Regions from separate parts of the Rhizobium sp. P28RR-XV genome, predicted to be linked through region 1. Evidence: predicted binding sites of a transcription regulator. Region 1 holds the regulator's gene; each other region holds the start of a gene.

The links. The regulator LexA, encoded in region 1, represses DNA repair genes until DNA is damaged. The targets are predictions, from matches to a motif close to TGTTCNNNNTGTGTTCNG.
Region 2: a site for LexA is predicted at 1,793-1,810, ahead of HGP12_RS34205 (ImuA family protein). Genes of this name have one in related genera too.
Region 3: a site for LexA is predicted at 2,315-2,332, ahead of HGP12_RS25530 (ribonuclease T2 family protein). Genes of this name have one in related genera too.
Region 4: a site for LexA is predicted at 2,283-2,300, ahead of dinB (DNA polymerase IV). Genes of this name have one in related genera too.

The regions. Positions count from the first base shown of each region.
Region 1 is NZ_JABAIG010000001.1:585,377-589,589, forward strand. It holds gene kdsA (3-deoxy-8-phosphooctulonate synthase) at 1-302, opposite strand, end outside; gene HGP12_RS02835 (VOC family protein) at 299-1,186, opposite strand; gene lexA (transcriptional repressor LexA) at 1,585-2,307, shown strand; gene HGP12_RS02845 (ComEC/Rec2 family competence protein) at 2,288-4,213, opposite strand, start outside.
Region 2 is NZ_JABAIG010000013.1:54,064-58,276, reverse strand. It holds gene HGP12_RS25840 (CoA ester lyase) at 1-845, shown strand, start outside; gene HGP12_RS25835 (DUF1737 domain-containing protein) at 867-1,073, shown strand; gene HGP12_RS25830 (metallopeptidase family protein) at 1,118-1,555, opposite strand; gene HGP12_RS34205 (ImuA family protein) at 1,833-2,828, shown strand; gene HGP12_RS25820 (Y-family DNA polymerase) at 2,869-4,213, shown strand, end outside.
Region 3 is NZ_JABAIG010000012.1:164,916-169,128, forward strand. It holds gene HGP12_RS25515 (CaiB/BaiF CoA-transferase family protein) at 1-250, opposite strand, end outside; gene HGP12_RS25520 (DMT family transporter) at 269-1,228, opposite strand; gene HGP12_RS25525 (alpha/beta hydrolase) at 1,248-2,180, opposite strand; gene HGP12_RS25530 (ribonuclease T2 family protein) at 2,346-3,092, shown strand; gene ettA (energy-dependent translational throttle protein EttA) at 3,217-4,213, shown strand, end outside.
Region 4 is NZ_JABAIG010000005.1:249,671-253,883, forward strand. It holds gene HGP12_RS12735 (sugar phosphate isomerase/epimerase family protein) at 1-653, shown strand, start outside; gene dinB (DNA polymerase IV) at 1,131-2,228, opposite strand; gene HGP12_RS12745 (helix-turn-helix domain-containing protein) at 2,380-3,504, opposite strand; gene HGP12_RS12750 (hypothetical protein) at 4,002-4,213, shown strand, end outside.

The DNA.
Region 1 (4,213 bases):
ATGTCGGTCAGAACCGGAAAGCCGTATTCCTTCTTGAGGTCGGCAAAGACTTCCATGGATTTTTCCAGACCGATGCCGCGCTTGCCTGACAGAGAGGTCCGGTTCGCCTTGTCATAGGAGGACTTGTAGACAAGGCCGATGCCGAGCTTGCCGCAGAGCTCCTTCAGGACTCCGGCGACCATGAATGCATGGTCGCGGCTCTCCATCTGACAGGGGCCGGCAATCAGCGACAGCTTGGCGGTGTTGGAAAAGAGGACCTTGGAGGCACCCTCGCCGACGGTGACTTCGGAATTCGTGCTCATGCTATCTCCTCGAAGGCGAACAATGCGCCCTGTCCGGGCGCCAGCCTTGCCAGTATACGATTGTTCTTACGCGTGTAGGTGACGCCGTTAGCAGCGAAATGCGACGATGTCACGGAAAGATCGCGCGTTTTGAAAAGGATTGCGCGCGCCCTCAGCCCGGGATCGCTGGTATGAACCGGCAAATCGTAGAATGCCTCCATTCCTTCCGGCGACAAAAGTTCGAGATCGACATTGGCCGTCTTGATCGTCAAGCCGAAGGAGTGCTCGAGGACTCGCGGACCACCAACGATCTCTTCGAAAAAGCCGCGATACACCGCTGGTGTCAGCGCGGAAAGCGCCACCCGCGCGATGCCGGTCACGCCGTTTTCGTGACGTTCGAGCGCGCCACGATCGGCCGGCAGCGGATTGATACGCTGACAGCAGAAGGCCAGGAAATCCGGCGCGCGCAGATCCGCCGCAAATGCGAGACGAAAGCCGGCCGTGGTTTCCGTTCCGTCCGGCATCTTCATCGGCCGCGAGAAATCAAGCATGCGCCCGGCCGAGATCGCGGCCGCCTTGAAACGCTCGTCGTCGTCGACGGCATCGTCGGTGCCGAAAACCACGGCCGAAAATCCATCCTCGGCGACGCGGAATCGATAAGCCTGGTCACGCGCGACGAAGACGTTGCCATCGGCAATACTCGTCTCGCATTGCTCCTGCGATGCCACGCCCAAAGGCTCGAGATAGGTCTTATCGGCAAGGAAGACACAGGCATTTTCAGTGCCGAAAGGATGGCGGGCATCCGGAGCCACCGTGAAGCCGAGCTTGCCCAGGCGCTCGCGCGCCAGAGCGATGTTGACGGTCGGCAGCACGAGATGATCCAACGGATGCGGTGACAAAGTCATGGTCCTCCCTTGTTTGCCCGCAAGAACAGATTTGCGCCCATACAATGCTCAATTCAAGACCAAAGCCAAAGCCGTGAACGCGCAGAAGAACGCGGGCGCACTAATTCTCAACTGTAGCCGGCTTATGCGACAGTCGTCGTCTCCATCCGCACATGCGCCGAGCGGGATTGACGTGAAGCGTCCATAAAGCGAACAAAGCGGCATTTCTCATATTTATCGATGAATTAGCGCGGATATAATTCCCGAGGAATTTCAAGCGATCCGTGCGATAGCGGCAATTATTTGACAGACCCGGCGAAGCTTTACTGAAATTTAAGCACTTGCAGAACACATATGGAACATATAGTGTCCGTTCTGGATTTGTTTCACGATTTTTCTTGATTTGGGGTTCCAAGACGATGTTGACGCGCAAGCAGCAGGAACTGCTTCTCTTCATTCACGAGCGGATGAAGGAGTCCGGTGTCCCGCCATCTTTCGACGAGATGAAGGACGCATTGGATCTGGCATCCAAATCCGGCATTCACCGTCTGATCACGGCGCTCGAGGAACGTGGCTTCATCCGCCGCCTGCCGAATCGGGCGCGGGCGCTCGAAGTCATCAAGCTGCCGGACGCCTATAATTCGAGCCTGCAGCCACGCCGCGGCTTTTCGCCGAGTGTTATCGAAGGCAGTCTCGGCAAACCCCAGCCGGTCGCGCCGCCAGCCCCGGCAAAGGTTGCAAACGACGACCACAACAGTTCGGTATCGGTACCGGTCATGGGGCGCATCGCTGCCGGCGTTCCGATTTCCGCCATTCAGAACAATACACATGACATTACCGTTCCCGCCGACATGCTCGGCTCCGGCGAGCATTATGCGCTGGAGGTGAGGGGCGATTCGATGATCGACGCCGGAATTTTCGATGGCGATACGGTCATCATCCGAAATTCGACGACAGCCAATCCCGGCGATATCGTCGTTGCGCTCGTTGACGACGAAGAGGCAACGCTGAAGCGCTTCCGCCGCAAGGGCGCCTCGATCGCGCTGGAAGCCGCCAATCCGGCCTATGAAACCCGCATCTTCGGGCCAGACCGCGTCAAGGTTCAAGGCAAGCTGGTAGGGCTTATTCGTCGTTATCATTGACGGATGAGTTATCACTAACAGTTGGATTACCGTTGACGGGTGATACCTGCGCAGGTGGTGTACCGAATTTGCCGGTGCGCCAATCATAGGTTCGGTGTCTGGTCCATGGTCGCTGCGGGTTTTCGAAAGCGGCAGAGATAACGGGCTTATCGGCGGTGAGCGCCATTTCGATGGACCCGGTTTTGCGCAATGTCGCACCGGTTATGAGTATCGCTCCGGAGCGGCAATGATCGAGCCGCAGTCGGATCGGGGTCACGACGATATTTGCCGTGTCGCAGGCGGACGGCAAATAGGCTGCGTTTTCTATGGTGATCAGGATAGCGCCATTATCAAGCATGGCTGCGCACCATGCGCCTTTCTGGCAGGCGAAACTTCCCTGCATCGTCCGGTCCAGCGCTTCCTCCATTGCCTTACGGACTGCCTTATGTTCTTCGCTGCTCAGTCGCTTGTGGCGATCGGTCTTGCTGATCTGCGGAAGCCGGCTATCGCTGGGGAGAATAGTGGGCGGCTGGTGTTCGGTTGCGACCAGTGCCTTCTGCCATTGTTCGAAAATGAAGGCCTGCGGCCTTTCGCGATTTGTGGCGAGTATATCGTCCTGTCGCAGCGCAACCAGGACCCCATCTTCCGAAATCATCAGATCCGGCTTCGGCACGCCGGAGTCGAATGCCGCCACGCCGGTGGATGAAAGCACCAACAGCAGCCCCAAATGGCGAAGCCGGGTCCGCAACACGGTCATGATCAGGAAGCCGGCAATGAAGGTCGGCATTAGCCAGCCGGGTTGGCGGCCGAAGGTGATGTCGCCTCCCCAACCGGCCACCGTTTTGGCGATTACGATGACGAGTTCCAGTCCCTCGCCGGTGACCTTCCAAAACGGCCCGTCCAGGCCGAAGGGCATGAGCAGCATTGCCACCATGCCGAACGGCATGACAATGAAGGAGACCACCGGCATGGCCGCGAGGTTGGCGGCGAGACCATATGTCGCCAGCCGGTGAAAATGCTCGATCGAGAAGATGGCCGTCGATGCGCCGCCGATGAACGAGGTCGACAATACGCCGCCGAAGAAGCGCGAGACGAAGAGCAGCGGGCTTAACAGGCGGATCCGCGAGAGGATGTTTTCGCGGTGCCGCCGTCGTTTCCATAACGAATAGCCCGACACCAGCGCCAGCGTTGCGGCATAGGACATCTGGAAGCTTGGGCCTAGCACCTGCGACGGCGACAGAACAAGGATGACGATGGCGGATAGCGCGACATTGCGAAGGCTGAGCGAGGGCCGATCGAAAAGTACGGCCACCAGCATGATCGCCATCATGATGAAAGCACGCTCGGCGGATACGCCGAAGCCGGAAATGAGGTAATAGGCCGTTACCGTCAAAAGCGCGCCGAAAGCCGCGAATTTCTTGGTCGGCCAGGCCTGCGCAACTCCCGGAAACAAGCTGAACAGATAGCGCAGGCCGACATAGAAGATGCCGGCCGATAGCGCCATGTTCAGCCCCGAAATTGCAATAATATGGGTAAGACCGGCAATTCGCAGCGACTCGGTCGTATCCTTGGAGATCGCACGTCTCTCATCGGTGACGAGCGCCGCAGCGAAGGCGCCCGTATCTCCCGGCAGGGTTTCCCTGATCCTGTCGCCGATGCCGTTGCGCAGGCCGGCAAGCCAGATATCGGCCTTATCCAGCAGCGAATTTGCGGTGTTATCACCGGATGGAGGCAATAGGTTCGGGCTGCCATAGGCGAAACCGTTCGCACCAATGCCATTGAAGTAAGAGCTGAAGGCGAAATCGTTGAGGTCAGGCAAAGCCGGCCCGGACGGCGGTGTCAGGCGCGCCCTGCCCTGGATGCGATCGCCGAGGTCAAACGGCTTCAGCTGCTTGCGTACGAAGATCGTGATCCGTTCCGGCGAACG
Region 2 (4,213 bases), on a different contig from region 1:
AGCTTTCGAGCCTCGATTGCGACGCCGTCATCTTCGATCTCGAGGATTCGGTCTCGCCGGAAAAGAAAGCCGAGGCGCGGGAGAATTTGCGGGCCTTTTTCGTGGCCTCGCCGCTGCCAGGCAAGGAAAGGATCATACGCATCAATGCGCTTTCCTCCAATTTCGGGGCTGACGACCTGGCGCTGGTGGTGGAGCTGGAGCCGGATGGGGTGCTCCTGCCCAAGGTGGACGGGCCGCAGGACGTGACTGTTGTCAGCGACAGGCTCGCGGAAGCCGATGCGCCGGAAAGCCTGCGTATCTGGGCAATGATCGAGACGCCGCGCGGTATCCTGAACGCTGCTTCGATCGCCGAGGCCGGGCGAACGGCGGGCAGCCGGCTCGATTGCTTTGTCGTCGGCCTCAACGACCTCAGAAAGGAAACGGGCGTCCTGCCGCGGCCGGACCGCGCCTATCTCGTGCCTTGGCTAATGCAGGTAGTGCTTGCTGTTAGCGCCTACGGGCTTGAGGCCATCGACAGCGTTTTCAACGATTTTAGGGATGCGGAGGCGTACGAAGCGGAATGCGGCCAGGGCCGCATCATGGGCTTTGCCGGCAAGATGCTGATCCATCCGAGCCAGATCGAGCCGGCCAACCGGCATTTCAGCCCCGATGTAACAGCCATCGCCGAGGCCGAAGCCATCATATCAGCCTTTGCCGAACCGGGTGCCGACGCCCTTAATGTCGTGAACCTTAACGGGCGAATGGTGGAGCGGCTGCACCTTGTCCAGGCGGAAAGACTGGTCCATAAAGCTCGCCTGATCGAGCAGCGCTCCATTGCCCTTCGACAGGCTCAGGGCAAGGACTGATACGTTACGAAAGATCCTTTGATGAAACTCTACCGCTTCCTCACCGGCCCCGACGACGCTTCCTTCTGCCACAAGGTGACCGCGGCGCTGAACAAGGGCTGGGAGCTGTCGGGCTCGCCGACCTACGCCTTCAATGCCGCGAGCGGCCAGATGCAGTGCGGCCAGGCCGTCGTCAAGAACGTGGCCGGCAAGGATTACGATCCGGAGATGAAGCTCTCCGAGCAGTAAGCGACTGAAGTTCTTCACCCAGCCGTCTTGCGGTCGGGCTGGTATCAGCGATCCGTCGCTTCCTCGGCGCTTGCCTCGACGCGCTCCATATCCTCGTCGCTCAGGCCGAAATGATGGCCGATCTCGTGGATTAGGACATGGGTGATGATATCGCCGAGGGTTTCCTCGTTTTCAGCCCAGTAATCGATGATCGGCCGGCGGTAGAGGCGGATCTTGTTGGGCATGTCGCCGGTCTGGGCGGTAAAGCGCTCAGAGATGCCGCGTCCCTCGAAGAGGCCGAGCAGATCGAAGGGGGTCTCCAGCGCCATATCGTCGAATACCTCATCATCGGGAAAATCCTCGATGAGAATGATGAGGTTGCCGGTGAGCGAGCGGAATTCCTCCGGCAGATGGCTATACGCCTCCATCGCCAGAGATTCGAATGTGCTGATTGAGGGCGCGTGGCGGTCCCGCCAATCCTCGCTCTGGTCAATGCGAGCCATGAATGCTTCCTTCCTTAGCTGGTCATATAGAGACTTTGCGCAGCTTTTACGAGAGCGGATTAGGCTGCGATGCCGAAAAGTGCTTGAGCGGTTTTCGGGCGACATCATGTTCTACTTCTTTGATTTTAGAGCGGATTCAGATTTGAGGCCGAAGAAGCCTAAAATCATCCGACTTTAGGTAAAGGAATATTTTCTTATGAAATGGTGTTGACTCTTTTATCAAGCTCTGGAATCCATAAGAACATAACAGGAACATTATCAATCTGGAGTGAACGTCATGGCCGAGGCTGCCGTGGCGCGGGAAACGCTTTTTGCCCTGCGTGAAACCATCGCCCGACTGGAAGGCAGGCCGATCCCGGCACTGGCGGCAGTGGCGCATGAGATGCCAGCAGCCAAGCCGACCATGGGATCGGCAGGCATTGCGAAGCCTCTACCTGCCCAACCGGCGCCCGTTCAGCCTAGGTCTGCGCAGGCGCTTCTTGCGACCGGCGTCGACGATCTCGACGCTGCCCTGCAAGGTGGCGTGCCGCTCGATGCGCTGACGGAAATCCGCTCGCTCGGCCTGCGCGATGCGGGAGCGGCAAGCGGCTTTACCCTTGCGCTTGCCGCGCGGCTGCATGCGCAAGCTTCGGGTACGGACGCGGCCACGTCTCCGATCCTGTGGATCGGCGATACGGTCGCTACGATGGAGGCGGGCCTGCCCTATGCCATCGGCATCCGGAATTTCGGGCTGGAGCCCGAGGCTTTCCTGCAGGCGTCGCCGCGCAAGCTGGAAGACGCGCTCTGGGTGGCGGAGGCAGCGCTTGGGAGTGCTGCTCTTGCGGTTGTCATTCTGGAAGTGCGCGGCAATCCGGCCCGTTTCGGCCTGACCGAAAGCCGGCGGCTGGCGCTGAGAGCCAAGGCGGCAGGGCGGCCTTTGTTTCTGTTGCGACAGGGAGGCGAGGAGGAAGCAAGCAGCGCTCTCTTCCGCTTTTCCGTCGAACCCGCGCCGGCGCTGGCGCGGCCCCTGCCGGATGGATCGGTGCTTGGCGGCAGCATCGGTCACCCGGCCTTTCGTCTGACCTTGGAAAAAAGCCGAAACCCGGCGCCTCTTTCCATAACCCTGGAGTGGAATGCCCATGACCGCCGCTTTGCCCCTGTCCTCGACACTCAACGCCCTGCCTTTCCCGGCGAATACGCAGCGAATTCTGGCGCTGACCTTCCCGCATCTGCCAACCGACCGGATCGCCCGCAAGCGCTGGGGCCTGTCCTGGCGTTCGACAGGCAGGCTTGAAGCGCCGCCGCTCGCCTGTGCCGGCAAGCTCAACAATGCCATGCGGCTCACCGCGCTCAACGAGCGTGCGGAGATGATCGGCCTGAAGCAGGGGCAGGGCGTGGCCGAGGCGAAGGCGATCTGTCCCGACCTCGATGTCGTCGAGGAGGATCCCGCCGCGGATCGCAAGCTTTTAGAAGCGATCGCCGACTGGTGCGACCGCTATACGCCGCTGGTGGCGATCGACGGCAAGGACGGGCTATTCCTCGATATTACCGGCTGTGCCCATCTCTTCGGCGGCGAAGAGGCGCTGCTGGAGGATATATTGATCCGGATTTCCCGGCTGGGCCTCGATGTGCGCGGCGCCATTTCCTCCGCGCCCGGCCTGTCCTGGGCGGTCGCCCATTTTGAGGAAAGCCGTATCGTTCTCCCCGAAGCCATGGAAGAGGCCCTGGCGCCCCTGCCCGTGGCTTCGCTGAGGCTCGGTGAAGAGACCATTGCCGCGTTGCAGAAGCTGGGATTGAAGCAAGTGGGTGACCTTCTGGCCGCGCCACGCGCGCCGCTTACCCGCCGCTTTGGCGCGCAACTGCTCCTGCGGCTCGATCAGGCCGTCGGCCTCGTCGAGGAGCCGATCTCGCCGCGTCGGCCGGTCGCGCAATTGTCGGCCGAGCGACGGCTGGCCGAACCGGTGCAGACGGAAGACGATATTCTGCAGCTTGCCCGCCAGCTTGCCGAAACGCTGAAACCGGAGCTCGAGGCCCGCGGTGTCGGCGGCCGCTCCTTCGAACTCCTGTTGTTCAGGGTGGATGGGGCGGTCTTCCGCATCGCTGCCGGCGCATCGCAGCCGCTGCGGGAGCCAAGCCGGATCGCCAGCCTGTTCACGGAGCGTTTTGGCGCTATTCATGACGATCTCGATGTCGGCTATGGCTTCGAGATCGTCCGCCTCAATGTCCTTCAGCACGCACCCTTCGACGCGATGCAAGGCGATTTCGTCGGAGACAGCCGCCAGGACGGTTCGCTCGCGGCCTTTGTCGATCGGGTGACTGCGCGATTGGGACCGGACTGCCTGCAGGGGTTCGAATTGCGGCAGAGCCATATCCCCGAACGAGCCGTACGACCGATGCCGGCCATGGCAATCCTCGCCTCGAAGCGCCGGATCGGCAGAGAAGATGCCGGGCATGGCTTCTTCCGCGGTGAGCGACCGCTGCGGCTGTTTCGCATGCCGGAGCCGATCGAAGCTATTGCCGCCGAAGTACCTGATGGCCCTCCCCGGCAGTTCCGCTGGCGGCGGGTCATGCATCGGGTCAGCCGGGCCGATGGACCGGAACGGCTTTCGGCGGAATGGTGGGTCGAGGAAAAGGAAGAACCCGCACGCGATTATTTCCAGGTAGAGGACGAGGAAGGCC
Region 3 (4,213 bases), on a different contig from region 1:
CGGTGATGGAACGCTTGCCGCGGTTGGCGGAATGGTAATAGGCGGCGGAGAGGTTTTCGCCATCCTTGCCTTCGACGAAGGGCGGCCCCCATTGACGCGTGTCGTCGCCGCCGTCGGGGTTTTCCACCTTGATGACATCGGCGCCGAGATCGGCCAGCATCTGCCCGGCCCAGGGGCCTGCGAGCACGCGGGCAAGTTCGATGACGCGAATACCGGAAAGCGGGGGTTTCTTGGTTTTCTTGTCTGTCATGTCGATCCGCTCTCCCGCTTAGGGCGTGAATGCCGTTTCAGATGTATCGGATACGGGCTTGGAAGCAAAGCGCCGCTCGCGCCAGAGAATGTACAGGCCGGAGCCGATGATGATGAGGATACCGAGCCATTTGATCGCATCCGGGAAATTGCCGAAGACGAGCCAGCCGAAGACCGTGGCGGAAACGATCTCGAAATATTGCAGCGGCGCGAGCGTCGAGGCTGGCACGGCGCGATAGGCGTGCACCGTGAAGATGCCGGAAACCGCCGCGGTAGCCCCGACGCCGAGCAGGTAGAGCATGGCCGTCAGATCAGGCATGACCGGATCGAGGATCGCAGACCCCGTCGCCCGGCCTATGGCAAGCAGGATCAGGCTGAAGGCGGAGCCCCATAGGCCGGTCTGGAACTGCATCGACCAGGCATCCTCGCTATGGGAGACGACGCGCGTAATCATCACGTAGATGGCGATGCAAAGCGCGGTGACGACGGGCAGCAGGGCGACGAAGCCGACTTCCTGAAAGCTCGGCTGGATGATCAGCATCGCGCCGAAAAAGCCGACGGCGCAGGCGGTGTAGCGCCGCCAGCCGATGGTTTCCTTGAGGAAGATGCTGCTCAAGATGGTCAACATCATCGGCTCGACGAAGAAGATGGCGATGGCATCAGCCACTTCCATCACCTGCAGCGTGGTCACGAACGACACCATGGACAACGTCAGCACCGCGGCACGAATGGCATGCACGCCGCTGCGCCGCCATGTCCATACGCCCCATTGCCCGCGCATCGCCATCATCGGCAGCGCAAACAGCGATTGAAGGATGAAGCGGGCCGCGGTGACTTCGGCCGGCGGGATCGTGGTTGCGGCGAGCTTGGAGAAGATATCGATGATCGGCGAAAGGACGACGGAGAGAAACATCATCAACAAGCCGAAGGTCAGCTCCGATTGCGGCAATCGGATCGAGGAGCCGCTGGAGGTGTTCATTATAGAATTCCCATGAGAATCAGGTGTTTGCCGTCACCTCTTTGCACCAGTCGGCAAAGCGGGAAATGGCTTCATCGGCACCGATTTCGTTCAGCGTCTCGTGCCGCATGTCGGGATAGATCTCGGTTGTGATATGAGAGAAACCGGCACTTTTCAAATGGTTTGCCAGCCAGGAGATCGCTTTCGCATTGTCCGTTGCCGGATCCTTGGCCCCCCCGACGAGATGGATGGGCATATCGCGCCGGAGCCGGTCGAGATAGGCTTTTTGCGGTGCCCGGAAAGTAAGCTCGAAAATGTCGAGCCAGAGCGAGACGGAGGCATCGAAGCCGCAAAGCGGATCGGCGATATATTTGTCCACGTGCTCGGGGATGCGCGAAAGCCAGTCGAAGTCGGTACGGCGATTGGTGATCGACCGGCCCCAGGTGCCGAAGGTCAGCTTCGGCAAGGGGCCGCTTGGAACATCCGATCCCTTGAACATGCGCTCTGTCTTGAGGATGAGCTGGGCGGCGCGGCCCCCAAGGCCCGCATTGAAATTGGAATTCCACACGGTGACGGCATCGAACTTGTCCGGATGCGTGACGATCGTGTTGAGGCTGATCAATCCGCCCATGGAGTGGCCGAAGAGGATGATGGGCAGGCCGGGATGAGCCCCTGCGGCAAGCTCGCGCATGGCGAGCACATCGGCAATGACGCGAGCCACCCCATCTTTTCGAGCAAATCGGCCGATGGGCGCATCATGGGCAACGGTCTCGCCGTGGCCGCGATGATCATGTGCGTAGACGTGGAAGCCCTGGGCGGCCATCGCATCCGCAAAGGTTTCGTAGCGGCGGGAATGTTCGGCAAGGCCATGTGATATCAGCAGGATGCCACGTGCTTCTCCCGTTGCCGGCACGTAATGATAGGCAATCTTCGCGCCCGTCGGGCTATTCAGGCGCTCAGTATCCGCGAACATGCATTCGATCCTCCCTATTCGGACGAAAGGTTATCATTCGCCGGATTGCAATGGATAGGTGCCGGAGCTCACAGAAATAAATCTTTCCGAGCGTTACGATTCAGGATTGCGTCCGCTCGATCAAACTGCTTATTTGTTCTTATAATGTTCTTATTGGAGGCAGGAATGAAGCAGTTGCTTCGGGTATTTGCAGTTGTATTTCTTTCGGTTGGGACGGCCGCGAGCGCTATGGCGCAGGAGCATAGCCGCGGGCGGACGCGCTTTATCCTGGCGGCGAGCTGGGAGCCGGCATTTTGCGCGACGAACCAGAAGAAGGCCGAATGCCGGAACCAGTCGTCGAACGATTACGATGCCAAGAACTTCTCGCTGCACGGCCTCTGGCCCATGCGGCAGGAATATTGCGATGTTTCGGAGGATTTGAAGCAGGCGGATCGCGGCCGTGATTGGAAGGACCTGCCGGCGGTGCAGCTGTCGCAGGATGTCAAGGCGAAGCTGGACAAGGCAATGCCGGGCACGCAATCGGGCCTCGATCGGCATGAATGGGTCAAGCACGGCACCTGTACCAAGCTCAGTGCCGACGAGTATTTTTCCATCGCCGCCGGCCTGGTCGCCGAGCTCAATGCGTCGTCAGTGCGCGATCTCTTTGCTGAGAATATCGGCAAGGAGCTGGATGCTGAAAGCATCAAGGCGGCCTTCGACCAGAGCTTCGGCGAGGGCGCCAATGCACGCATCAAGATGAGCTGCCGCCGCGTCGGCGATGTCAGAATGATTTCGGAGTTGACCATCGGCCTCTCGGAGGATGCGATCGAGCCCCAGCAGGGTAACGAGCCGCGGCTCGCCAAACTGATCCAAAGCGCGGGCAGCACCGCTTTCGGCTGCGACCGTGGCGTGGTGGATGCCGCCGGTTTCTGAAGAAATACGGCTTTTCTGACGCGGATAATGCCCTCGGACAAGGTTTCGCCGTTGCCCGAGGGCGGGGTTTCGCCTACATAGCGGCACAATTCGTACTGTTTCCGCCCGTGGAGTAACCCAAGCTATGGCACGTCAGTTCATTTATCATATGTCGGGTCTGAATAAGGCCTATGGCGCCAAGAAGATTCTCGAGAACATTCATCTCTCCTTCTACCCCGACGCCAAGATCGGTATTCTCGGCCCGAACGGTGCGGGTAAGTCGACGGTGCTGCGCATCATGGCCGGCCTCGACAAGGAATATACCGGCGAGGCATGGCTGGCCGAAGGCGCGACCATCGGCTATCTGCCGCAGGAGCCGCAGCTCGATCCGGCAAAGACGGCGCTTGAAAACGTCATGGAAGGCGTTGCCGCCAAGACGGACATCCTCAATCGCTACAACGAATTGATGATGAATTACTCCGACGAGACGGCGGACGAGGGCGCCAAGCTCCAGGACATCATCGACAGCCAGAACCTTTGGGACCTGGAAAGCCAGGTCGAAATGGCGATGGACGCGCTGCGCTGCCCTCCCGGTGACGCCGACGTCACCAACCTTTCCGGCGGCGAACGCCGCCGTCTGGCCTTGTGCAAGCTGCTGCTGTCCCAGCCGGACGTGCTGCTGCTCGACGAGCCGACCAACCATCTCGACGCCGAAACCATCGCCTGGCTTGAAAAGCACCTGCGCGCCTATCCGGGCGCCGTGCTGATGATTACCCACGACCGCTACTTCCTCGACAACGTCACGGGTTGGATTCTCGAACTCGATCGCGGTCGCGGCATCCCCTACGAAGGCAACTATTCCGCTTACCTGCAGGCCAAGGCAAAGCGCATGCAGCAGGAAAATCGCGAAGAAGCGAGCCGCCAGAAGGCGCTTGCGCGCGAGCAGGAGTGGATTGCTTCCAGCCCGAAGGCACGCCAAGCCAAGTCCAAGGCCCGTATCCGCGCCTATGACGAGCTGGTCGATGCGGCGGAAAACCAGCGTCCCGGCGACGCGCAGATCATCATTCCGGTCGGCGAGCGCCTCGGTCAGGTTGTCATCGAAATGGAAGGCATCAACAAAGGGTATGGCGACCGGATGCTGA
Region 4 (4,213 bases), on a different contig from region 1:
CAGCCGTCTCTTATTGGAAGGAAGCCATTCATCTCGCCGTCGAGCTCGGCGTCGATACCATGAACTCCGAATTCGGCCGTGGCCCGTCTCCGGATCGCGGCCATCGCTCCAATTGCTGCGGCGGCCACTTCACGCACGAGCACAGCGAAGCCGCATGGTGGCGCTCGATCGAGGAACTGGTGCCGGTCTTCGAAAAGGAAGGCGTCAATCTCAATATGGAACCGCATCCTGAAGACTGGTGCGAGGCGCTGCATCCGGCGATCGACATGCTGAAGACGATCGGCTCGAAGAACGTCAGGTTTCTCTATTGCGCACCGCACACCTTCTACTTCGGCGACGATATGGCGAAGATGATCCGTGACGCCGGCAATCTGATTGCACATGTACATGTGGCCGACACATATAATCACAAGGCATCGTCGGGATTGCGGTACATCATCAACCCGCCGGGCGCGAAGGTGACCATCCATCAGCACATGGATATGTACCAGGGCGAAATCGATTGGGACGCATTTTTCTCATCGCTGGCGGAAGTCGGTTTCGACGGGATCGTTACGGCCTGCGTATTCGGCTGGGAAGATCGGGCTGATGCTTCCGGACGATTCATGCGATCAGAGATTCAGAACTATGTAGACAAGTACTGGAAGAAGTAACAGCTGCCAGCGGACCCAGCCTGATTGCTGATCTTGGAGAGACGCTATTCGCTGTGAATGGCGCTCAACCGGTCTTCCAATACCCGGTGCAGTGTGAGTCGGAAACCATGTGGGGTCGCCCGGATGAAGATTACCGAGCTGGGAGTAGTTCCGAGGACAAGGTTCTGCACGATATCACAGATCGTTAGGATGACCGGATACGGAAGGGCGACCGTGCACAGGGCGCTCGAGAACGACAAATCTGTCTTGCTGGAAACGCGCATTGCAATTTCGCATGCCGTGCTCGTCTTGAATCAACAAGCTATCGCCCGTTACGAGGCCGAGCTTGGCTGCTATGAGTGAGCCAAGAAGGGCGTAGCTTCGCTAGAGCAATTCCAGTGCATCGCGGTTTCCCGTCCGGAATTGCGTAGAAGCAAAAACGCTCTAGGCCCGAACCATGCCGAGTCAGATCGGCGGTATAGCTCCCGTGACCGACCGTCAGATACCGAGATCGAGCTGCGATTGTGATCGGCTGTCGTCGGTTCCTTCGTTCGTCAGGGAGGAAAGCGTGATGCCGAGCAGCCGAATGGGTCGCTTGAACGGATGGACGGTTGCCAGAAGCGCGGTTGCCGCTTCAAGGATTTCACCCATATTTGTGACCGGAAATAGGGTTGTCCGACTGCGCGTTGCCTGCGTGAAATCCGAATATTTGATCTTCACGGTCACCGTCTTGCCGCTGATGCCGCTTGTCTCGCAGTAGCGCCAGACCTTTTCTGCCAACGGCCGCAATTCTGCCGTCGCCGGACCGAGCTCGTCGATATCCTCGGGAAACGTATCTTCCGCGCCGACGGATTTACGGACCCGGTCGGGCCTCACCTGGCGTTGGTCGATGCCGCGGGCAATCCCATAGAAATATGGCCCGGCCTTTCCGAAATGCTCCTGCAGGAAGGCCAGCGACTTCGATTTTAGATCGAGCCCGGTTTCGATCCCGTACTTGCGCATACGCTCGGCGGTCGCCGGTCCGACACCATGGAATTTGCTGACCGGGAGAGCCTCGACAAATGCCGGTCCGTTCTTCGGCGTGATCACCGCCTGGCCGTTGGGCTTGTTCAGATCGCTCGCCATCTTGGCAAGGAACTTGTTATAGGAGATGCCGGCTGAGGCATTGAGTCCGGTGATCTGCTTGATCCTCGCCCGGATCTCCAGCGCGACCTCGGTGGCGATCTGCATGCCCTTGAGGTTTTCGGTGACGTCGAGATACGCCTCGTCGAGCGATAGCGGCTCGATCAGTGGCGTATATTCGGCGAAGATCTCGCGGATCTGCTGCGATACGGCCTTATAGACGTCGAAGCGCGGCGGCACGAAAATCAAATCCGGGCATTTGCGCTTCGCCGTCACCGACGGCATGGCCGAGCGAACGCCGAAGGCGCGGGCCTCATAGCTTGCTGCCGCCACCACGCCGCGCGCGGCGGACCCGCCGACCGCAAGCGGCTTGCCGCGCAGTTCGGGATTGTCCCGCTGTTCGACCGACGCGTAAAAGGCATCCATGTCCACATGGATGATTTTGCGGACAGGCGTCGAGCTCATATCGTTCATTATCGTCTCGGCAATCGGAGTTCCGTTTCAGCATTACCGCAAATCGTGGCGGACTGAAACAAATGCGGAACATATCATCCTTAGCGGCGATATCAAACCGACTGCGGAGCTTGTCGGACAGAGCTTAGTGACATCGCGGCAAGCCGGATTGTCAAAGCCCAAGCGTGCTGAGCCAATTATCGAAACTCGACACAGCCGTGCGCGACGGCGCTTCCATCTTGAAATCCCGTGAATGCCTGCGCACTTCGCTTGGATTGTAGCCGAACTCATGCGTGAAGGCCCGGCAGAAGTTGGCGGCGGACTCGAAGGCGAATTGATTGGCGATCTCGCCGATTTTCCGGCCGTCGGCGGGATCGTTAAGTGCGGCGCGCGCAGCCAGAAGCCGTCTTCTTCGGATGTAGTTGAGCACTCCGCTCGAGGTTTGGAACAGCTCGTAAAGACGGGTCCGCGAAATTGCCAGTTCACGGCTTAGCGTTTCCGGCGTCAATTCCGCGGATCCGAGATTGTTCTGAATGAAGTGCCTTGCCCGGGTCATCAACCCGCTTTGCGATATCTCGCCATCGATCTGGCCGTGCACCAAGGGGGAAATTGTGTGAAACACCATCTCGCGAAGCTGATTCCTGATGCTTGGAAGATCGTCTCTGGTTAAACGAAGAAGATTGACTTCGAGAAAATCTATGTAACTCGAAAGTAACGAGACGCGCTCACCTCCAAGCACAATATTGCTGCTGGCGCTCGGCAGTCCACCATGAGCGGCAAACAGATCGCATGGCAGGATCAGCGTCGTGGATCGCGCCGGCAAGGTCCGTCCGTAAAAGGGGTAGCCCAGCATTCGGATTTCCATCATGCCGGGCTCGTTTTCCACGACATTGCCGTTGACGCTCGTCCATGTCTTTCCGGTGCGCAGGAAGGTGATCTGCCAGTGATCTATCGAACTGAAGCGCACCTTTTCCGCGGAGCGTTCGAAGCTGAACGCTGGGGCCTCCTGCTGAATGAGCAAGACACCTTCGAGGTTCCATGCGACCTGCTTAACCGCGAACGGCTCATCGGCTTTTGCTTGATTCTGCAATCGCATATCGATCAGCGGGGCCATGCGCTCCTGCCAGGCCGCAAATTGCCGATCGGGACGCAGTTCCTCCGTTGAAAACGGCAGCGACGCCAATTCCGTACTTTCCGGGATCTCGCTGTAAAGCGGCATCTGCGCAGAACGAGGCCAGCGCCGCCGCTCGGCAGCCTTGGGCTGTTCACAAGAAATATCTGCTTTGCCCCACATCATTGCGGCGATCCCTCGATACTACATGGCGAGTTTAGTTGCCGTGATTGCAGCGCGCCCACCGAAAATTCCGCAGCTGACGCACAGCAGTTGATCATATTAAAGCCGGAATTTGTTTGTGGATTAGCCGCCGTCTCGTGATACCCAGCCTGATTTCCAACTTTTCAAGCCGGCACAAATCTGATCCCATAGTGTAACAGGAAGAGAGAGGGATAAACGCACGATAGGTTGCGTCCTCATCGTTGATGAGGCGGACATTTCTGTTCGGTAGCGCGGCGAGCAGCCTGGCAAAAGGCCAAACTGCCCGGCTGATGATTTCCTGCGGCCATCGCAAGGAACGCAAAACTAATACCCGAGAGGGTCGCATTGCCGCAAACCTTACTTCAATACTTGTAACGGTTACTTAAGCATTATTCTCTAATAATTTCAAGAATTTTATCGAGAGACCGCAATAAATTAATGGCTACACAAACGAACGTAGAGGATATGGAAGTAAGCAAATGGTAGTAAACCCGATTGAGCCGAAGTTTTATCTTTCCCGCCTTGTATCAAGCTTGACTTCTGTTTGCTTGTGCGCCCTTTTTCTTGTCTATCCGGTGGAAAATGCGGTTTCCGCACCTGTGGACAAATATAAGTACAAGACCATCGATCTGTACATGAAGAAAAGCGAAAGCAATATGTACTTTTATGGGACCGGTCAGATTCGCAAGAG